DNA from 3 places in the Pseudomonas sp. P4_B3 genome. Region 1 is predicted to be linked to each of the others. Evidence: predicted binding sites of a transcription regulator. Region 1 holds the regulator's gene; each other region holds the start of a gene.
What was found. The regulator sigma-54, encoded in region 1, starts transcription at its own class of promoters, with help from an activator protein. The targets are predictions, from matches to a motif close to ANTGGCATNNANNTTGCTNT.
Positions count from the first base shown of each region.

Region 2: a site for sigma-54 is predicted at 4,014-4,033, ahead of AC1DWG_RS22500 (flagellar hook-length control protein FliK). Genes of this name have one in related genera too.
Region 3: a site for sigma-54 is predicted at 5,643-5,662, ahead of AC1DWG_RS22705 (flagellar basal body rod protein FlgF). Genes of this name have one in related genera too.

Region 1 covers NZ_JBFUHR010000016.1:28,752-36,037, reverse strand. Annotated here, with positions in the region: gene AC1DWG_RS19145 (KpsF/GutQ family sugar-phosphate isomerase) at 257-1,231, shown strand; gene AC1DWG_RS19140 (KdsC family phosphatase) at 1,231-1,755, shown strand; gene lptC (LPS export ABC transporter periplasmic protein LptC) at 1,763-2,335, shown strand; gene lptA (lipopolysaccharide transport periplasmic protein LptA) at 2,322-2,870, shown strand; gene lptB (LPS export ABC transporter ATP-binding protein) at 2,870-3,595, shown strand; gene AC1DWG_RS19120 (RNA polymerase factor sigma-54) at 3,868-5,361, shown strand; gene hpf (ribosome hibernation-promoting factor, HPF/YfiA family) at 5,436-5,744, shown strand; gene ptsN (PTS IIA-like nitrogen regulatory protein PtsN) at 5,757-6,221, shown strand; gene rapZ (RNase adapter RapZ) at 6,224-7,081, shown strand; gene AC1DWG_RS19100 (HPr family phosphocarrier protein) at 7,097-7,286, shown strand, end outside.
Region 2 covers NZ_JBFUHR010000020.1:41,196-48,481, forward strand. Annotated here, with positions in the region: gene fliO (flagellar biosynthetic protein FliO) at 1-395, opposite strand, end outside; gene fliN (flagellar motor switch protein FliN) at 396-842, opposite strand; gene fliM (flagellar motor switch protein FliM) at 909-1,877, opposite strand; gene fliL (flagellar basal body-associated protein FliL) at 1,887-2,387, opposite strand; gene AC1DWG_RS22500 (flagellar hook-length control protein FliK) at 2,601-3,965, opposite strand; gene AC1DWG_RS22505 (Hpt domain-containing protein) at 4,066-4,425, opposite strand; gene AC1DWG_RS22510 (ATP-binding SpoIIE family protein phosphatase) at 4,456-6,153, opposite strand; gene AC1DWG_RS22515 (STAS domain-containing protein) at 6,159-6,458, opposite strand; gene fliJ (flagellar export protein FliJ) at 6,605-7,054, opposite strand; gene fliI (flagellar protein export ATPase FliI) at 7,061-7,286, opposite strand, start outside.
Region 3 covers NZ_JBFUHR010000020.1:89,904-97,189, reverse strand. Annotated here, with positions in the region: gene AC1DWG_RS22735 (MFS transporter) at 1-387, opposite strand, end outside; gene AC1DWG_RS22730 (hypothetical protein) at 487-672, opposite strand; gene AC1DWG_RS22725 (amino acid aminotransferase) at 1,154-2,347, opposite strand; gene AC1DWG_RS22720 (4a-hydroxytetrahydrobiopterin dehydratase) at 2,347-2,703, opposite strand; gene phhA (phenylalanine 4-monooxygenase) at 2,808-3,599, opposite strand; gene AC1DWG_RS22710 (sigma-54-dependent transcriptional regulator) at 3,879-5,441, shown strand; gene AC1DWG_RS22705 (flagellar basal body rod protein FlgF) at 5,717-6,457, shown strand; gene flgG (flagellar basal-body rod protein FlgG) at 6,503-7,286, shown strand, end outside.

The DNA of each region.
Region 1 (7,286 bases):
CCTCTCACTCGGACGCCTGGCTTCCTGACGAAAGCACATACCTCCCGGGCAGGCCGAACTGGCGGCGAACTATATCACTGCAAAGGCTGCGCGCCCAAGGCCAAAGCCGGGGCAAGTTCAACTGCATGACGGGTTGAAAGCGCCATTTAGAAGGTTTCCCGCAACAGGTAATGACAATGCGCGACGAACTTGCGTGAGGGATTCGATCATTACCGTTATAATCGCCGACTTTTCATCAGGCTATACGATTTCTGACATGAGCCAATCCAGCGACCTGATTCAATCAGCACAACGCACCATCCGCCTCGAGGTAGAAGCCGTGCAAGGCCTGCTGCCCCATATCGATGCTGATTTCGTACGCGCTTGCGAGATGATTCTGGCCAGCAAGGGCCGCGTGGTCGTGGTCGGCATGGGCAAGTCGGGGCACATCGGCAACAAGATTGCCGCGACCCTGGCCAGCACCGGCACCACGGCATTTTTTGTGCACCCGGCTGAAGCCAGCCACGGCGACATGGGCATGATTACCCGCGACGACATCATTCTGGCGCTCTCGAATTCCGGCTCCACCAATGAAATCGTGACCCTGCTGCCGCTGATCAAGCGCCTGGGCATTCAATTGATCAGCATGACCGGCAATCCTGACTCCGCGCTGGCCAAGGCCGCCGAGGTCAACCTGAATGTTCACGTCGAGCACGAAGCCTGCCCGCTGAACCTGGCACCAACCTCGTCGACCACCGCCGCCCTGGTCATGGGCGACGCCCTGGCAGTCGCGCTGCTGGAAGCCCGTGGCTTTACCGCCGAAGACTTCGCCTTTTCCCATCCCGGTGGTGCCCTGGGCCGACGCCTGCTGCTGAAAGTGGAAGATGTCATGCACGCAGGCCAGGAACTGCCGCAGGTCCAGCGCGGCACCCTGCTCAAGGATGCCCTGATGGAAATGACCCGCAAGGGCCTGGGCATGACCGTCATTCTGGAAGCCGACGGCAAACTGGCCGGAATCTTCACCGACGGCGATTTGCGCCGCACACTGGACCGCAGTATCGACATCCACAACGCCATCATCGACCAGGTCATGACGGCCCATGGCAAGACCGCGCGCGCCGAGATGCTCGCCGCCGAAGCGCTGAAAATCATGGAAGACCATAAAATCAACGCATTGGTCGTGGTCGACAGCGAAGACCGCCCGGTCGGCGCCCTGAACATGCACGACTTGCTGCGTGCAGGAGTAATGTAATGAGTGCGGACCTGCTGCAACGCGGTAAACAGATCAAACTGGCGGTGTTCGATGTCGATGGCGTGCTGACCGACGGGCGCCTGTACTTCCTCGAAGACGGCAGCGAATTCAAGACGTTCAACACACTCGACGGCCAGGGCATCAAGATGCTGATGGCCGCCGGCGTGCAGACCGCCATCATCAGTGGCCGCAAGACTCCGGTGGTCGAGCGACGAGCCAAAAACCTCGGCATCCCGCATCTCTATCAGGGTCGTGAGGATAAACTGGTGGTACTCGACGAACTGCTGGCCCAACTCAACCTGAGCTATGAACAGGTGGCCTACCTCGGCGATGACCTGCCGGACCTGCCGGTGATTCGCCGCGTCGGCCTGGGCATGGCGGTGGCCAATGCCGCCAGCTTCGTGCGTGAACACGCTCACGGCATCACCGTCGCCCGTGGTGGTGAAGGTGCCGCTCGCGAATTCTGCGAACTGATCCTGCGCGCCCAGGACCGCCTCGATGCGGCCAATGCGGCGTACCTGTGAGCCCACTATGCTGAGCAAAAAGTTTCGCAACACCCTGATGTACAGTTGCATCGCGGCGATATTCGCCGCGGCTGGCTACTGGAACATCAGCCCGGAACGCTTCCTCGACAAGCCGGTAACGCCGGTCGATGAAAGCGCGATCGACTATTACGCCATCAACGCCCACAGCGTGCAGTACCTGCCGGACGGCAAGCTGCAATATGATCTGGTGTCCGACAAGGTCGAGCACCTGAAAGCGACCGAGGTGACATTGCTGACCAACCCCGACCTGAATGTGTTCCGCGGCACTGAATTTCCGTGGCACGTCCAGAGCCTGCACGGCGAGGTCAACCCTGATGGCACACAGGTCGAACTGATCGATGACGTGCGCATCACGCGCTTCGACGAGAAAAACCGTAAAACCCTGATCACCAGCACCCGCATGACCGTGTTCCCGCAGCAGCAATATGCGCAGACAGAGCAAGACGTTAGAATCGACGGCGCTGGCGGTGTATCGACTGGCAAGGGAATGAAGGCGTATTTGAAAGAAAGCAGGATACACCTGCTATCGAACGTAAGAGGACAGTATGAGGCTCGTTAAAACCCTCCCGATTTTGCTCAGTCTGGGCGCAGCACTGGGAAGCGTGAGCGCCTGGGCTCTGCCGGAAGATCAACAGCAGCCTATCCGCATTCAGGCCGACGATGCCCAACTGGACGACAAGCAAGGTATTGCCATCTATACCGGTGACGTGATCATTACCCAAGGTACGATGAAGGTTACCGGCAACAAGGTGACCATGACCCGCACCCCGAATGGCGACATCGACGTGGTTACCTCGGTGGGCAACCTGGCCTACTTCGAGCAACTGCAAACGGCGGGCGACACCAAACCCGTCCAGGGCTGGGGTGTGACCATCCAGTACCACGCAACGCAAAATCGCGTTGTGCTGATCGACAAGGCCAAAGTCATCGACAAGGACAACAACACCACCCAAGGTGAGAAAATCGTCTACGACACCGAGAAGAAGCTGGCCAGCGCCGGTCGCGCCACCGGCAGCAAGGTGACCGAGTCGCGTCCGCGTATCGACATGGTGATCCAGCCGAAGAAGAAAACCGACGAGAAAAAGGCCCAGTAATGGCAACTCTGAAAGCTCAGCATCTGGCCAAGAGCTACAAGAGCCGCCAGGTCGTGCGCGACGTCAGCCTGTCCATCGACAGCGGTCAGATCGTCGGCCTGCTTGGCCCGAACGGCGCCGGCAAGACCACCTGCTTCTACATGATCGTCGGTCTGGTGCAGGCCGACCAGGGCCGCGTCCTGATCGATGACCTGGACATCAGCCACCAGCCGATGCACGGCCGCGCAAAGGCTGGTATCGGCTACCTGCCGCAAGAAGCATCGATCTTCCGCAAACTGTCGGTGGCCGACAACATCATGGCCATCCTCGAGACCCGCAAGGAACTCGACAAGGCCGGTCGGCGCAAGGAACTGGAAAGCCTGCTGCAGGAATTCCACATCAGCCACATCCGCGACAACCTCGGCATGAGCCTGTCTGGTGGTGAGCGCCGTCGCGTGGAAATCTCCCGAGCCCTGGCCACCAACCCGAAATTCATCCTCCTCGACGAACCCTTCGCCGGCGTGGACCCGATTTCGGTCGGGGACATCAAGCAGATCATTCACCACCTCAAGGCCAAAGGCATTGGCGTGCTGATCACCGACCACAACGTTCGTGAAACCCTGGATATCTGCGAAACCGCCTACATCGTCAACGACGGCCAATTGATCGCCGAAGGCGACGCTGAAACCATCCTGGCCAACGACCTGGTGAAGGAAGTGTACCTGGGCCACGAATTCCGCCTGTAAGACACCGAGGTGCGAGACTGGTCGACGAGCGCTTGTCTCGATAAAAAACAACTCTTTTTTATTGTTACAGTGCTCTAGGCAAACACGACGCCTCAAAGATGTTCAAGAGTCGGCCGGAGCAACCTGTCAACAAAACATTGCAGCTTTTTATTGTTACAGTGCTCTAGGCAAACACTACAGTTTCAGGCATATAATTTGCTTATGTTTGGCGCCCCGGCGCCCTGTAGTGGATGGCGCGTGTGCGCCGGCGAATAAGGTGTTAAGCCCCTGCCATGAAACCATCGCTAGTCTTGAGAATGGGCCAGCAGCTGACGATGACACCGCAGCTGCAACAGGCTATCCGCCTGCTCCAATTGTCGACCCTGGACCTGCAACAGGAAATCCAGGAGGCCCTGGAGTCCAATCCGATGCTCGAACGCCAGGAAGAAGGCGACGACTTCGATAACACCGACCCCTTGGCCGACAACGCCGAACAGAAGCCCAACACCGACATCCAGGAACCCTCCTACCAGGAAACCGCCCCGACGGTTGATAACCTCGATGAGGGTGACTGGAACGAGCGCATCCCCAACGAACTCCCCGTCGACACCGCGTGGGAAGACGTTTACCAGACCAGCGCCAGCAGCCTGCCCAGCAATGACGACGACGAGTGGGACTTCACCACCCGTACCTCGGCCGGCGAAAGCTTGCAAAGCCACTTGCTGTGGCAACTGAACCTGGCCCCGATGTCCGACACCGATCGCCTGATCGCCGTGACCCTGATCGACTGCATCAACAATCAGGGCTACCTGGACGAAACCCTCGAGGAAATCCTCGACGCCTTCGATCCGGAACTGGACATCGAACTGGACGAAATCGAAGCGGTCCTGCATCGCATCCAGCAATTCGAGCCCGCCGGCATCGGCGCCCGCAACCTGGGCGAATGCCTGCTGCTGCAATTGCGCCAGCTACCCGCCAAGACCCCTTGGCTGGCTGAGGCCAAGCGCCTGGTCACCGATTACATCGACTTGCTTGGCAGCCGCGACTATAGCCAACTGATGCGCCGCATGAAGCTCAAGGAAGATGAACTACGCCAGGTCATCGAGCTGGTCCAGAGCCTTAACCCGCGCCCGGGTTCGCAGATCGAGTCCACCGAAGCCGAGTATGTCGTTCCTGACGTTATCGTGCGCAAGGACAACGAGCGCTGGCTGGTGGAGCTGAATCAGGAGTCGGTGCCACGGCTGCGGGTCAACGCCCAGTACGCCGGTTTCGTGCGCCGCGCCGACACCAGCGCCGACAACACGTTCATGCGCAATCAGTTGCAGGAGGCCCGCTGGTTCATCAAGAGCCTGCAAAGCCGCAATGAAACCCTTATGAAGGTTGCCACCCAGATCGTCGAGCATCAGCGTGGTTTCCTCGAATATGGCGACGAAGCCATGAAGCCGTTGGTCCTGCATGACATCGCCGAAGCGGTCGGCATGCATGAGTCGACGATTTCACGGGTGACCACCCAGAAGTTCATGCACACCCCCCGGGGCATTTATGAACTGAAGTACTTTTTCTCCAGTCACGTCAGCACCTCCGAAGGCGGCGAATGCTCGTCCACGGCGATCCGCGCGATCATCAAAAAACTGGTTGCCGCGGAAAATCAGAAAAAGCCATTGAGTGACAGCAAGATCGCTGGTTTACTGGAGGCACAAGGCATTCAGGTGGCTCGCCGCACCGTCGCCAAGTACCGCGAATCCCTCGGGATCGCGCCTTCGAGCGAACGCAAGCGGTTGATGTAGAGCCACGCCACAGCGTTCCAGTGGCAGGCATTTCTGCCTGCCGCTTTATGCACTGGCAACGAAGGAGAAGCTGTATGCAAGTCAACATCAGTGGACACCAACTGGAAGTGACCGAACCTCTTCGCACCTACATCGGCGAAAAACTCGAACGATTGGAGCGACATTTCGACAAGATCACTAATGTGCAGGTCACGATGACCGTCGAAAAACTGAAGCAGAAAATCGAAGCCACGCTGCATATTCCCGGGAATGAAGTGGTCGCCAACGCGGAACATACCGATATGTACGCCGCGATCGACGCACTCACCGACAAGCTGGATAAACAACTCAAAAAGCATAAGGAAAAGACCCAGAGCCTCCTCCAGGGTGCAACCGGTCGTTAACACTCCCAACCCATGATCCGACTTGAAAGTATCCTGACCCCCGGCCGTTCCCTGGTGAACGTGCCGGGCGGCAGTAAAAAGAAAGCCCTCGAGGAAATTGCCAATCTGATCGCCCGCGAAGTGCCGGCCCTGGAGATGCAAGATGTCTTCGAGGCACTGATTGCCCGTGAAAAACTCGGCTCCACCGGTTTTGGCAACGGCATCGCTATTCCACACTGCCGTCTCAAGGGCTGTGTTTCACCCATCAGTGCATTGATGCACCTGGACGCCCCTATCGACTTCGACGCCATCGACGGCGCGCCGGTTGACTTGCTGTTCGTATTGCTGGTCCCGGAAGCCGCCACCGATGCGCACCTTGAGCTGCTGCGACAAATCGCCAGCATGCTCGACCGCAAGGAAGTTCGCGAAAAACTGCGTAATGCTGCAAGCAACGAAGCCCTGTATCAGGTTGTCCTGGACGAGCAAAACGGTCAGTAATCATGCGCTTGATCATCGTCAGTGGCCGTTCCGGCTCAGGTAAAAGTACCGCCCTCGACGTTCTTGAGGACAACGGCTACTACTGCATCGACAACCTGCCTGCCGGTCTGCTGCCGGAACTGGCCGAACGAGCCTTGATTCATACCGAGCTGCTACAGCCGCTGGTCGCCGTTTCCATTGATGCGCGCAACCTGCCCAGCCACCTGTCACGCTTCCCCGATCTGCTCGAAGAAGTCCGCAACCGCCACATCCAGTGCGATGTGCTGTACCTGGATGCCGACGAAGAAACCTTGCTCAAGCGCTTCTCGGAAACCCGCCGTCGTCACCCCCTGACCAACGCCAACCGCTCGCTGGCCGAAGCCATCAGCGTCGAGAGCGACCTGCTCGGGCCGATTGCCGACCTCGCCGATCTCAAGATCAACACCACCAGCCTGAACCTGTACCAGCTGCGCGACGCCATCAAACTGCGTCTGTTGAATCAGCCCGAGCCGGGCACTGCGTTCCTGGTGGAATCCTTCGGGTTCAAGCGTGGCATGCCGGTGGACGCCGACTTGGTGTTCGATGTGCGTTGCCTGCCCAACCCTTACTGGAAACCGGAATTGCGCGAGCAGTCCGGGCTCGATCAACCGGTTGCCGAATACCTGGCGGCACAGCCGGATGTCGAAGAGATGTTCCAGGACATTTCCACATACCTGCTAAAGTGGCTGCCTCGTTTTGCCGCCAGCAACCGCGCCTATGTCACCATTGCCATTGGCTGCACTGGCGGACATCACCGCTCCGTCTACCTGACCGAGCGTCTGGGGCAGGCGCTGCAAAAATCCCTGAAGAACGTCCAGGTTCGCCACCGCGACCTCAGCTAAAGGATTCACATCGCGATGCCTGCTCTGGAAATCGAAATCATCAACAAGCTGGGCCTGCATGCCCGTGCTTCTGCAAAATTCGTCGGGGTCGCCGGCCAGTTCAAGGACTGCACGATCAGGGTAGGACGCACACCTGAATCCACAGTAGATGGCAAAAGCATCATGGCCATGATGATGCTCGCTGCCGGTAAGGGCACCAAAATCC
Region 2 (7,286 bases), on a different contig from region 1:
GTCGGCTTCTCGGTACTCGGCACTTGCACCGGCTCCTTGAGCACATGCAGCGCAGCAATGTTGCCTGGGCTCAGGCCGAGCAGAATCTGCTCGTTGCCGACCTGCACCAGCATCAGCCGGTCGCGCGGCCCCAGCGCGCGGGAGCCGACAATCTCGATCACCTGCCCCTTGCCGGCCGGACCGGCCTGCTGGACCCGACGCAGCAACCAGGCGAGGAGAAAGATCAGCCCCAGCACCAGCAGCAAGCCGAACACCAGTTGCGTCAGTTGCCCAGCCACACCACTGCTCACCGCCGGCGCAGCAGCCGTGGTCGCCGTTGCGACCGGTTCGGCCGCCAGCACGCTGAACGGCATCACCAGCAGCGATCCCAGCAAAGCTCCCAGAACCTTTTTCACTCAGCGCAGCTTCTTGATGCGTTCGCTTGGGCTGATCACGTCCGTCAGGCGGATGCCGAACTTCTCGTTGACCACCACCACTTCGCCGTGGGCGATGAGCGTGCCGTTGACCAGCACGTCCAGCGGCTCGCCAGCCAGGCGATCGAGCTCGATCACCGAACCCTGGTTCAGTTGCAGCAGGTTGCGGATGTTGATGTCGGTGCTGCCCACTTCCATGGAAATCGACACCGGGATATCGAGGATCACGTCCAGGTTCGGGCCTTCGAGGCTGACCGGGTCGTTGTTTTTCGGCACGCTGCCGAACTCTTCCATTGGCAGGCGGTTGGACGCGGAGCTGCCGGAGTCAGCGGCCAGCAAAGCGTCGATGTCGGCCTGCCCGGCATCGCCGGTTTCTTCCAGGGCCGCAGCCCATTCATCGGCCAGTGCCTGATCGTCCTGCATGTTCATATTGTCAGTGTCCTCGGCGAGCAAAAATTCAGAATTCGGTTAATCGCGAATGGGTACGAGCGCCGGTCAACGGCGCTCGATCGGCTCGATCACTTGCAACGCCAGGTTGCCCTTGTGCGAGCCCATCTTGACCTTGAAGGCCGGCACGCCGTTGGCGCGCATGATCATTTCTTCCGGCATCTCGACCGGGATCACATCCCCCGGTTGCATGTGCAGGATGTCGCGCAGGCGCAACTGACGACGGGCCACCGTGGCACCGATCGGCACGTCGACGTCCAGCACGTCCTGGCGCAGGGCGTTGACCCAGCGCTCGTCCTGGTCGTCGAGGTCCGACTGGAAGCCGGCGTCGAGCATTTCGCGCACCGGCTCGATCATCGAGTACGGCATGGTCACGTGCAGGTCGCCGCCACCGCCATCGAGTTCGATGTGGAAGGTCGACACCACAATGGCCTCGCTCGGGCCGACGATGTTGGCCATGGCCGGGTTCACTTCCGAGTTGATGTACTCGAAGTTGACTTCCATGATCGCCTGCCAGGCTTCCTTCAAATCGACGAACGCCTGCTCCAGCACCATGCGCACCACACGCAGTTCGGTCGGGGTGAATTCACGCCCTTCGATCTTGGCGTGCCGGCCGTCACCGCCGAAGAAGTTGTCCACCAGCTTGAACACCAGCTTGGCGTCGAGGATGAACAGCGCGGTGCCGCGCAGGGGTTTGATCTTGACCAGGTTGAGACTGGTCGGCACATACAGCGAGTGCACGTATTCGCCGAACTTCATCACCTGCACGCCGCCGACCGCCACGTCCGCCGAGCGACGCAGCATGTTGAACATGCTGATGCGGGTATAGCGGGCAAAACGCTCGTTGATCATTTCCAGGGTCGGCATGCGTCCACGGACGATGCGATCCTGGCTGGTCAGGTCATAGCTTTTGACGGTGCCGGGTTCGGCAGCGTTTTCGGTCTGTACCAGACCATCGTCGACGCCATGCAACAGCGCGTCGATCTCATCCTGGGACAGCAGGTCCTGCACGGCCATGTCGTGTTCCTACTGCAGTACGAAATTAGTGAAAAGCAACTGTTCGATCACCACTTTGCCGAGCTCTTTCTGCGCCACTTCCTGGACGCTGGCGGTGGCTTTCTGCCGCAGCATTTCCTGTCCGACCGGCGAGGCGAGGGTCGCGAAGTCCTGCCCGGAAAACAGCATGACCAGGTTATTGCGGATCACCGGCATGTGGACCTTGAGCGCATCCAGGTCTGCCTGGTTGCGCGCGAGCATGGTGATGCTCACTTGCATGTAGCGCTGGCGACCGTTCAGGTTGAAGTTGGCGACGAAAGCCGGCGCCATCGACTCGAAAATCGCTGGCTGTTTGCCGATGGCAACGGTTTCCACCACGGCGGCAGGCTTGCTCTGAGCGCTGTGCATGAAGTACCAGGTCGCCCCCACGGACACACCGATCGCCAGCAGCAGGGCCACCACGATCACGATAATCAGCTTGAGTTTGCCTTTGGTTGCGGGGTCTTTTACTGCTGCGTCGCTCTTCGCCATGCCAATAATCCGTCACTATTCGGGTTTTCACAGTCGCACGGCAAGGCAAGAGCAAGTGTTATGCCATGTAGGAGCGAGCCTGCTCGCGAAAGACGTGAGAGCGCCGCGTTTATTCAGATGGCCCTCGTCATCGTTTAACTCCATCGCGAGCAGGCTCGCTCCTACAGAGGGTTCGTTCCCATGCCATGGGAACGATTGGAGTGATGGCTTTGATCAGGCGTAGTAATCGACCACACTGGAGCCGATCACGCGGGTGGTATTGGCAGCCACTTCAGCGACGCCCGGGGCCACGTCGTCATCCATTGAATCGAGGCGACCGCCGCTGGCATTGGTCCGCCCGCTCTGGCTTTGCCGGGCCTGTTCCTGCCCTTGCTGCGAACCACGGGACTGGTCCGAAACGTTGACATCGACCTGCCCCATGCCCTGTTGCGCGAACATATCGCGCAAGCGATGGACCTGGCCATCCAGCGCCTCACGGACACCCGGATGCGCACTCATGAACGTAACCTGGGTCTGTTGATCGGGAACCATATTCACCCGAATGTCCAGACGCCCGAGTTCAGCGGGCTGCAACTGGATGTCCGCCGCCTTGAGATTAGCGCTGGACAGGTACATGACCCGGTTCACCACCTCTTCGGTCCACCCGCTCTGATGCATGGCGATCGGCTGGTTCACCGGCAAGGCATTGGCGGTCTTCGGTGTGGCCGCCTGGGTCAGCGCGGCCAGACGGTTGGCGAAATCATCGACACGGGTGTCGCTGCTGGCGGACTTGAGATCCTTCAGGCCGTCATCGAGCAACCCGCTGAAAGCCTTGTCGTCGCCTTGATCGGTGCTGTTCTTGTCGGCCTGAACATCCAGCAGGGTCGCCATGCCGGCGGCAAAGTTTTGCGCCGATGTCAGCTCACCGTCAGCCTGGGCTTGAGTCTGTGTCGGTGCAGTCTTGGGCTGCGCCTGGCTGGAAGCCGATACGTGACCGCTCTGCTCCATTGCCAGGCGCACCGCTGGCAAGGCGTCGAGCGGATCGGTCTCGGGATCGAAATCGCCGTCAGTGCCGGTCGGCGCTGGAGCGTTTGTCGCCATGATCGCCGCCGCAACCGGCGCTTCAGCCGCTGGCTGCGCCGCATCGGCCACGGCAGGCGTTGTCGGTGCCGACGCAGGCGCTACTGGCTGTATGGCTTGCAGCAGTGAGGGATCAAGCGCCGGATCGAGCGGTGCGGTATCGACGACCGGAGCACGGTCGACATCTGACGCCTCATTGTCGGCGGTCTTGTCGTCAGCCTGCACCGGCGTATCGGAAGGCAAGGATTTGCCGCCATCGGCAACCACCAGCTCCCCGGCGGCAGACTTGTCGTCGCCAGCGTCTTTTTCTCCTGCGACATCGGAGCTTTTTTCGCGACTCGGCTTGACCGAGGCATCCGCCGACGCATTGGGCTTGTTCTGGGCCTGATTGGCATAGACATGAGCGAAGCTTGCGGCCTTGTCCCCAGGCTCAGCGGTCAGCGCCGGAGGATTGGCGCAGGCCGCTTGAATCTTGGCCTGCCTGGAGGCCTGAAGCAGAATATTGGGGGTAACGGGCATGAAACAGTCTCCGCTGCACGGGGCTCGTAAGTACAGTTGGACGAGTTAAGTGCAAAGGTCGAGCCAGTTTCACTCGAAGGAGACAAAATGCAGCGCATGCTCAGATTTTCGCTGGGCAACGCTGTCGTTCAGCTTCGTACAGAGGCCGGATAGCGGCGAATTCGCGGTCGATTTCGCCGACCAGTTCCTGAACGGCGGCACATGGCAAATCTTTGGCCCGCTGTTCAAGTTGATGGCAGAGCTCGGTCAGCCTGACTGCACCCATATTGCTGCTGCTGCCCTTGAAGCTATGGGCGGTTGCAACGAGCAGTGCAGTACTGTCAGTCGTTCGCAAGACGTTAATGCGCTCTTCGGAGTCCGCAAGAAAGATATCCAGCAAATCCGCATAGCCCTCTTCCATCACTTCCTGCAATGCACTCAGCACGCCGCGATCCACATGTTTGTCGTTTTTGTCGTTCATTTGCTCACTCCTTGATCAAGAATGCGCGGATTACTGCGCAGCCTTCCAGATAAACTCCACACGTGCACTTCGACCATCGTCGGTCCAGCGGGCATTACGCCCCAACTGGCGGATCAGACTGACTCCACGTCCCGACAGGCGGATGTCATCCACAGGTCTTTTCATCACCCGCTCGACATCGAAACCCTTGCCGCTGTCTTCGATGTGAATGGTCAGGCAACCGCCGTCGTCTGTTGGCGTCACCTGCAAATGCAACCGTACATAGCCTTCCTGGAGTTCGTCCAGACGGGTATTACGCTGCTGATAATAACGCGCAAAACCCGATGCATCGCGCTTGAGGCTCGAGTCCAGCCCCAGCACGCCATGCTCCAGCGCATTGGAATAGAGTTCCGCCAGCACACTGTAGAGCGCACCGCTCTGGCCCCGCAGACCATGCACCTCAAGCAGCAATTGCAACAGATAGGGCAAGGGGTTGAAACGCTTCAGTGTGGCGGCGCGAAACTCGAAACTCACCGACCAGTCCAGCGGGCACGACTGGCCGCTGTCGGAGTAGACCAACGCCGGCGGCGTGATCTGCGCCGGCTCCAGCAGGCTGATTTCGACCATGCTGACATCGTCGCGCGCTTCACCGCCAAACTGTCGCAGCGCATGCTCGATCTCTTCGAACAGCACATCCGGCTGGCGATTGGCGGCGAACACCTGCTGCAATCGCTGCACGCCAAACAACTGATCATTGGCGTCGCAGGTGTCGATCACCCCATCAGACAGGAGAAACACGCGATCCCCGAGCACCATGGGAAACACCTCGGTACGCTCATCGAAGGACTCCGGACTCAGCACCCCCAAAGGCAGGTGCCGCGCCGGCAGAGGCGTTCGCTCGCCACTGGCAATGCAATGCAGATAACCGTCGGGCATGCCGCCGTTCCAGACCTCCACTGAACGACGCTGAAAACTCAGGCACAGCAACGTGGCACAGCAGAACATGTCCACCGGCAGAATGCGCTTGAGCTTGGCATTCATCTCGCGCAGGGTTTCCGCCAGGCCATAGCCCTTGGCGGTCATTCCGTAGAAGACTTCGGCCAGGGGCATGGCGCCCACCGCCGCCGGCAGACCGTGGCCGGTAAAGTCGCCCAGCAGCACGTGCATGTCGCCGGCCGGGGTGAACGCGGCCAGCAACAGATCGCCGTTGAACAGCGCATAGGGCGATTGCAGATAACGGATATTCGCAGCGGCATTCAGGCAGCCGGAGTGCGCCACCTTGTCGAAAACGGCCTTGGCCACGCGCTGTTCGTTGAGCAGGTAGTCGTGGTGCCGGGCAATCTGGTCACGCTGTTGCAGCACGGTGTCCTGCAAGCGCCGCAAGCGATCCATCGCCTTGATCTTGGCGGCGAGAATCACCTGGTTGTACGGCTTCGCCAGAAAGTCGTCACCGCCGACTTCCAGGCAACGGGCCAGGGCTTCGCTTTCGGACAACGAGGTGAGGAAGATGATCGGCACCAGGGTTTCCCCGGCCAGGGCCTTGATTTGCCGGGCCGCCTCGAAGCCGTCCATCACCGGCATCATCGCGTCCATCAATACCAGGTGTGGTTGCTGCTGGCGAAACGTGTCGACCGCTTCGGCACCGTTGGCCGCAGTCAGCACGTCGTGCCCCAGGCGGCGCAGGATGCTCGACAGCAACAGGCGATCGGCGGCGCTGTCCTCGGCAATCAGGATCTTCAGCGGCTGCATGGCAATCAACTGATGTCGAACAGCTTGTCGAAGTTGGAGATGGCGAGGATTTTGCGCACGTCGGTATTGCTGTTGACGACGCGCACATCGGAGTCGTCGCCGCCGGCGTGATCGCGCAGCAACAGCAGCATGCCCAACGCAGAGCTGTCGAGGTAAGTGGCCTCTTTCAGGTCGACCACAACCGCCGATAGCTGTTTATCTTCGTAGGACTCACGAAATTCCTGATGCTTGGCGAAATCGAATCGTCCTTTGACTGATATCGTCAACTTTTGCCCATCAGGGGACACTTCGGCAACGACTGGCATTCAATGGCTTCCTTGTCTTTGGAGAACGTACGTGTAGAAGGTTTAGCACTTGGTGGGAATAGGAGCAAGATCAAAAGATCGCAGCCTGCGGCAGCTCCTACATGAGAATGCAATCCCCTGTAGGAGCTGCCGCAGGATGCGATCTTCTAATACGGATCCTGACGCGGCAAGCGCTGGGACAACTCATCCAGCAGCTTCTGCTCGCGCTTGTCCTCCAGCCGTCGCGCCTCATCGGCATAGCGTTCGACCAATTTGCGCAAACCTTCGACCCGGGCAAACGCCTGCTGCCAGGTTTCCCGAGCCTTGTTCAGGTTGTTCTGATGCCAGGCCAGGCTTTGCCGCTGCTGGTCGATGGCCGTGCCCAATTGCGCGAGAAAGCCCTGATAGCCCAGCAGCCATTGGCCCGAGACGCCGCCGCTGCCGCGTACGATCCATTGTTCCTGATAGTCGAGACGGAAGGCTTCAAGGTCGGCGAGTTTGCTTTGTGCCAAACGCACTTGCCCCTGAAAGTGCCCCAGGCGCTGGACCGCGGTTTTCTCGGCCTTTTCGGCCATTTCCACCACCGGCGCCAGCCTTCCTGCCCGACTCAGGGCCATGATCGCTTAACCGCCCGCCGCGGGCGCGAAGATCGAGGCGAGATACGCTTCGCTTTCACCCAGGCTGATGCTGTCGTTGAGACCCTGACGCAGGTATTTGACCAATTGCGGCTGCAAGGAAATCGCCAGATCGGTCTCGCGGTCACCGCCAGCGACGTAGGCACCGACGCTGATCAGGTCGCGGCTCTGCTGATAACGCGACCACAACTGCTTGAAATACTGCGCACGGGCC
Region 3 (7,286 bases), on a different contig from region 1:
GCCCGAGCCCACCAGGCTTTCCGCGCTGCCGAGCACCAGACGGCCGATCAACAGGCTGAACAGGCTCAAGGCCGGCAGGTTCTGGGTCCAGGCCGAGACCAGCATGAACACACCGCTCAAGCCGCAACCGGCCAGGCCATACATCACAGCCAGCTTGCTGCCCTTGTTGTCGATGATCTTCCCGGCATAGGGGCGGCTGAGCAGGGTGGCCAGGTATTGCACGCTGATCACCAGGCCCGCGATCACCGCGCCGAAGCCCAGGTCGCTGTGGACGTAGCCGGGCAATACGGCCAAGGGAATGCCGATGTTCAGGTAGCCGATAAAGGTAAACAGGACGATGGAAACAACTTGCAGCGTGACCGCCAGGGGGCGCTGGTTTTCAGACATGGGTAAAGGTCCACGGTAAAGCAGGATAGATAGGCTGCTTATGATAGCGGTGTGGACAGTCGCAGGTTGTGAAAAAGTAAAACTATTTGCCGGGCGCTGTCATTCAGGTTTGACGGGAGCGACCAGCTGCGTGGTGACCAGGGCGGCCAGCGCATTTTCCTGGGTGCCGAAGCGGGCGAGCAAGGCGGTTTGTTTCTCGGGAGAGAGGCGATTCCAGATCTCGATCATTTTCTCGGCGGTGCCGATCAGGACGCTGGCCTGCGCTTCGCTGAATTCATCGGTCATGGATAGAGTTCTCGTTTCAGGCAGTGTGGAAAGCGCATGTTAGCGCTTTCCACACGGTCTGTACGGCGGGTGTTTCAGTCTTCTCTGTCAGCCTGGCGGCTGTCAGTGGCTTCTTTCGGCTCGGGCTGTTGGGCTCCGGCTTGCTGCGTGGTCGTCTGCTCAGGTTCGTGCAGGCTTGGGAAGGGGAGATTAGGAATCTCGTGCATAGTCGCGCTCCTCGCTAAGTCTGTTGATAGATCTGGTAGATCCGCGCTTTAAAAAAAGCCTGGGCAGGATACCGCACTGAAAATGACAAACGGACTTTTATATCCATTTGTTTCGACGGATGGGGTTGTATAGACAGATCGATAACACTGGCGCAGAAATAATTGTAGGAGTGAGCCTGCTCGCGATAGCGGTGTATCAGTCAACATCAATGTTGAATGACACTCTGCTATCGCGAGCAGGCTCGCTCCTACGGGGGATTTGCAGTGTTTGAAGGTTATTTGCAGACCTTCGCAATCGCCTCGGCCAGCAGATCCAAACGCGTGGCATCAATACCTGCGACGTTAGCCCGTCCCGAACTGACCATATACACGCTGTGGTTGTCCCGCAGGTTCTTCACTTGCTCAGGCGACAACCCGGTATAGGAGAACATCCCGCGTTGCACGCCAATGTGCGCGAAGCGCTCGCGCAAACCGTGAGGCTCCAGCGCTTCCACCAGACCGCTGCGCAGTTGGGCGATACGCAGGCGCATGGCTTCCACTTCGTCAGCCCAGAGGTTTTTCAGCTCCGGATCAGCGAGGATGGTCGCGACCACGGCCGCCCCGTGATCCGGCGGCGTCGACCACAGGTTGCGGGCAATGTTGGCCAGTTGGCTGCGAATGTCGGTGAGCTTGTCGGCGGTTTTCGCGCAGACAATCAGTGCGCCGGTGCGGTCGCGGTACAGGCCGAAGTTCTTCGAGCAAGAGCTGGTGATCAGCAGTTCCGGCAACTCGGCGGCGAACAGCCGGGTCGACCAGGCATCCTGCTCCAGGCCATCGCCGAATCCTTGATACGCGAAGTCGATCAATGGCAGCAGTTCGCGCTTGCGTACCACCTCCAGTACCCTCTGCCAGTCATCCTGGGACAGGTCGAAACCGGTCGGGTTATGGCAGCAGGCGTGCAGCAAGACCACGTCACCCTTGGGCGCTTCATTGAGCGCCGCCAGCATGCCATCGACGTCGAGCCGGTTGTCACTGCCCACGTACGGGTAGTGGCTGACCTTGACCTTGGCTGCCGCAAAAATCGTTTCGTGGATCGGCCAGGTCGGGTTGCTCAGCCACACGCCGCGGCCCGGCAGGCATTGGGCGATAAAGTCCGCGCTCAGGCGCAGCGCACCCGTGCCACCCGGTGTCTGGGTGGCGCCGGCGCGTTGTGTGCTGATCAGCTTCGAGTCGGCACCCAGCACCAGCTCATTGATCGCTTTGCCGAACGCCGGCTCGCCGTGACCGCCGATGTAGGTCTTGGTGGACTGACTGTCCACCAGACGTTGCTCGGCAAGCTTCACCGATTCAAGAATCGGTGTCAGGCCCTGGGCGTCTTTGTAGACACCCACGCCCAAATCGAACTTGCGTGGGTTCGGGTCCTGCGCGTAGGCCTCCATCAGGCCGAGGATCGGGTCGCCAGGTACTCGACCGATGGCGTCGAAATGCATTACTTGCGCCCCTCAGCGTCCTTGGCTACTTCGTCAGTGCGCGCAGCCATGATGAAGTCGTTGCGGTGCAGGCCCTTGATCGAGTGGCTCCACCAGGTCACGGTGACTTTGCCCCACTCGGTCAGCAGGCCCGGGTGATGGCCTTCGGCCTCGGAGATTTCACCGACGGCGTTGGTGAACGCCAGGGCGTGCTTGAAGTTCTTGAACAGGAAGACTTTTTCCAGCTGCATGATGCTGTCGCGTACTTCGATGTTCCAGTCCGGGATCTGCTTGATCAGGATCGGCAGTTCTTCATCGCTGACTTGTGGGGCGTCGGCGCGGCAGGCTTCGCAATGGGCTTGAGTTAATGCGGTCATGATGTGTTCCTGAAATCGAATGTTGGGAAATCGGCCCTCAGTTCTACCACGCTAATCCAAAGCGATGGTTTCTGACAGACTCACTTGATTCTAAAAGCGGCGGATCACGCGGCTTTTGGTTTTGGCGGAAATTTCGGTGTGTGCAGACCCATCTGCATCGCTTGCTTGACCATGCCCATGATGTCTTCGTGAGCGAGGTCGAACAGACGCTTGAGATTTGGCAACGCGAAGTACAGTGGCTGCAAGATATCGATGCGGTAGGGCGTGCGCATGCATTCCAGCGGATCGAACGCCTGATGCTCAGGCTCGTCCGACAGGCAATACACGGTCTCTTTCGGAGAAGACAGAATGCCGCCGCCGTAGATGCGCTGGCCTTGCGGGGTGTCGACCAGGCCGAACTCGATGGTCATCCAGTACAGGCGCGCCAGGTACACACGTTCCTCCTTGGACGCCTTGAGGCCGAGTTTGCCGTAGGTGTGGGTGAATTCGGCGAACCACGGGTTGGTCAGCAGCGGGCAGTGGCCGAAGATCTCGTGGAAAATGTCCGGCTCTTGCAGGTAGTCCAGTTCTTCGCGGGTACGAATGAAGGTCGCCACCGGAAACTGCTTGCTGGCCAGCAATTCGAAAAAAGTCTGGAAGGGAATCAGTGCGGGAACCCGGGCAACTTGCCAGCCGGTGGTTTCACCGAGGACCTTGTTGATTTCGCCGAGTTGAGGAATGCGGTCGTGGGGCAGACCGAGTTTTTCGATACCGTCCAGGTACTCCTGGCACGCACGCCCTTCGATCACCTTCAGTTGACGGGTGATCAGCGTGTTCCACACCGCGTGTTCTTCGGCGGGGTAGTCGATAAAACCTTGCGCATCGGGCTCGCGAGCCACGTATTGCGTCTGCTTCATGCTGCTCTCCTGCTAGGGGATTTCGTTCTTGTTATGTACTGCTATGGACCTAGAAATACTCCATCAATTGCATCGTTGCAGCAGGTGAGCGGCGTCCTGTGCGGGAAAACCCCTTAATTATCGTAAAGATTTCGTTACGTATCGGCCGTCATCGCGCAGATGTTGAGATTGGTGGGTGGGAAAAGCCCTACATCTGTCACATAATCTTGACGACTATCTGAGCGCCTCAGCAGAAATTATCCCTGCGCACCTTACTCACCGTTTTTTCAGGCCATTTATATGCGTATCAAAGTCCACTGCCAGAACCGCATCGGCATCCTGCGCGACATTCTCAATCTGCTGGTGGAGTACGGGATCAACGTGGCCCGCGGTGAGGTGGGTGGTGAGCATGGCAACGCCATTTACCTGCATTGCCCGAACCTGATCAACATTCAGTTCCAGGCCTTGCGCCCGAAATTCGAAGCGATTGCCGGGGTCTTTGGCGTCAAGCGTGTAGGGCTGATGCCCAGCGAGCGTCGGCACATGGAGCTCAACGCTCTGCTCGGTGCGCTGGAGTTTCCGGTGCTGTCGATCGACATGGGCGGTTCCATCGTCGCGGCCAACCGGGCAGCGGCGCAGTTGCTCGGGGTGCGGGTCGACGAAGTGCCGGGGATTCCCCTGTCGCGCTACGCCGAGGATTTCGATTTGCCGGAACTGGTGCGCGCCAACAAGTCGCGGATCAACGGGCTGCGGGTCAAGGTCAAGGGTGACGTGTTCCTGGCCGACATCGCGCCACTGCAATCGGAGCATGACGACAGCGAAGCCATGGCCGGTGCGGTGCTGACGTTGCATCGAGCGGACCGGGTGGGCGAGCGCATCTACAACGTGCGCAAGCAGGAATTGCGTGGCTTCGACAGCATCTTCCAAAGCTCGAAAGTCATGGCCGCCGTGGTGCGCGAAGCGCGGCGCATGGCGCCACTGGATGCGCCGCTGTTGATCGAAGGGGAGACCGGCACCGGCAAAGAGTTGCTGGCGCGGGCCTGCCATTTGGCCAGTCCTCGTGGGCAGTCGCCGTTGATGGCACTCAATTGCGCAGGTCTGCCGGAGTCCATGGCCGAGACGGAGTTGTTCGGTTACGGCCCGGGTGCCTTTGAGGGGGCGCGGGCCGAAGGCAAGCTCGGGTTGCTGGAGCTGACGGCGGGCGGCACGCTGTTTCTCGATGGCGTCGGCGAAATGAGCCCGCGCTTGCAGGTGAAGTTGCTGCGCTTTTTGCAGGACGGTTGCTTCCGTCGTGTGGGCAGTGATGAAGAGGTCTACCTTGATGTGCGGGTGATCTGCGCGACCCAGGTCGATCTGTCTGAACTGTGCGCTCGCGGTGAGTTCCGCCAGGACCTCTATCACCGCTTGAATGTGTTGTCGCTGCACATCCCGCCGCTGCGCGAATGCCTCGACGGCTTGACGCCGCTGGTGGAGCACTTCCTCGATCAGGCCAGCCGGCAGATTGGTTGCCCGCTGCCCAAACTCGCCCCGGCGGCCATGGAGCGGCTCAGTCACTACCATTGGCCGGGCAACGTGCGGCAACTGGAGAACGTGCTGTTCCAGGCTGTTTCTTTGTGCGACGGTGGGACGGTCAAGGCCGAGCACATTCGTTTGCCGGACTATGGTGTGCGCCAACCCCTTGGCGATTTTTCGCTGGAGGGTGGGTTGGACGAGATCGTCGGGCGTTTCGAAAAAGCCGTGTTGGAGCGGCTGTATTCCGAGCATCCGAGCAGTCGGCAATTGGGCAAGCGGCTCGGGGTTTCGCATACCACCATTGCCAACAAGTTGCGTGAGTACGAAGTCGGTAAGGACAGCAGCATTTAAGATCAAAAGATCGTCCGATCGCGGCCCGAGCCTTCGGCAGCTCCTACAGAGATCAATGTAGGAGCTGCCGAAGGCTCGGGCCGCGATCCATTGCCGCGAAGCGGCATGACACCGCCGGTTTTTCGTCTCTGATACAAATCACAAATCCCCTCTGAATCCCCAAAGTCCCCTGTTTGCCGGGCCTGGCGCCGCCAAAAACAAGTTGGTCTGCAAATTGCTTATGGCTCAGCAGTACAGCAGTGGGCGGCAAACGTCCGGCAGGCAGAGGAAAGAGTGTGGACAAGTACCTTTATGTGGCAATGACCGGCGCCAGCCAGAATGCACTGGCGCAAAAGGCGCATGCCAACAACCTCGCGAACATCTCCACCAACGGCTTCCAGAAAGACCTGGAGCAGGCCCGTTCGATGCCGGTGTTCGGTGACAGCTTTCCGGCGCGTGCGTTTGCCATGTCCGAACGCCCGGCCACCGATTTCTCCCCTGGCTCACTGGTGGAAACCGGCCGCGACCTCGACGTTGCCGTGCAAGGCAACGGCTGGATTGCCGTACAGAATCCCGATGGCGGTGAAAGCTATGTGCGCACCGGCAGCCTGAACGTTGACGCCCTGGGCGTGCTGCGCGCCGGCAACGGCATGCCGGTCATGGGCAATGGCGGGCCGATTGCGGTGCCGCCGGAGCAGCAGATCGAAGTCGGAGAGGACGGCACCATCAGCATCCGTGCGATGGGCGAAGGTCCCCGGGTGATGGCTGAAGTCGACCGCATCAAGCTGGTCAACCCGGACCTCAAGAACATGACCAAGGGCCTGGATGGTTCGATCCACACCAAGGACGGCGCGCCTGCGCAGGCCGATGCCGGCGTCAAGCTGGTGTCCGGGTTCCTCGAGTCGAGCAACGTCAATGCCGTGGAAGAGATGACCTCGGTTCTGGCTTTGTCCAAGCAGTTCGAGCTGCACATCAAGATGATGAACACCGCCAAAGACGATGACCAGGCCATGGCTCGGGTCTTGCAGATCAGCTAATTACCAGAACGTCGCGCCGTAAAACAGGCGCACGAGGAGAATCGAATGCTTCCGGCTCTATGGGTTGCCAAGACAGGCCTGTCCGCTCAGGACACCAACCTGACCACCATTTCCAACAACCTGGCCAACGTGTCGACCACGGGTTTCAAACGTGACCGCGCCGAGTTCCAGGACCTGCTCTACCAGATCAAGCGCCAGCCAGGCGCCCAGTCGACCCAGGACAGCGAACTGCCGTCGGGTCTGCAACTGGGTACCGGTGTGCGCATCGTCGGCACCCAGAAAAATTTCACCGCCGGCAGCCTGCAAACCACCGAGCAGCCACTGGACATGGCCATCGACGGTCGCGGTTTCTTTCAGATCCTGCAACCGGATGGCACCACGTCCTACACCCGTGACGGTACGTTCCACCTGGACTCCAACGGCCAGATCGTCAACGCCAGCGGCTTTGCCCTGGAGCCGGCGATTGTCATTCCGAACGACGCGCAGACCTTCACGGTCGGCCGCGACGGCACCGTGTCCATCACCGTTGCCGGCAACCCGGCTGCCCAGGTGATCGGCAACCTGCAAACCGCCGACTTCATCAACCCGGCCGGCCTGCAGGCAGTGGGCAACAACCTGTTCCTGGAAACCGCCGCCAGTGGCGCGCCGCAAGTCGGCACTCCGGGTCTGAACGGTTTCGGCACCACGCTGCAGAACACCCTGGAAACGTCCAACGTCAGCACCGTTGAGGAGATGGTCAACATGATCACCACCCAGCGCGCCTACGAGATGAACTCCAAGGTGATCTCCACCGCCGACCAGATGCTCTCGTTCGTAACGCAGAATCTGT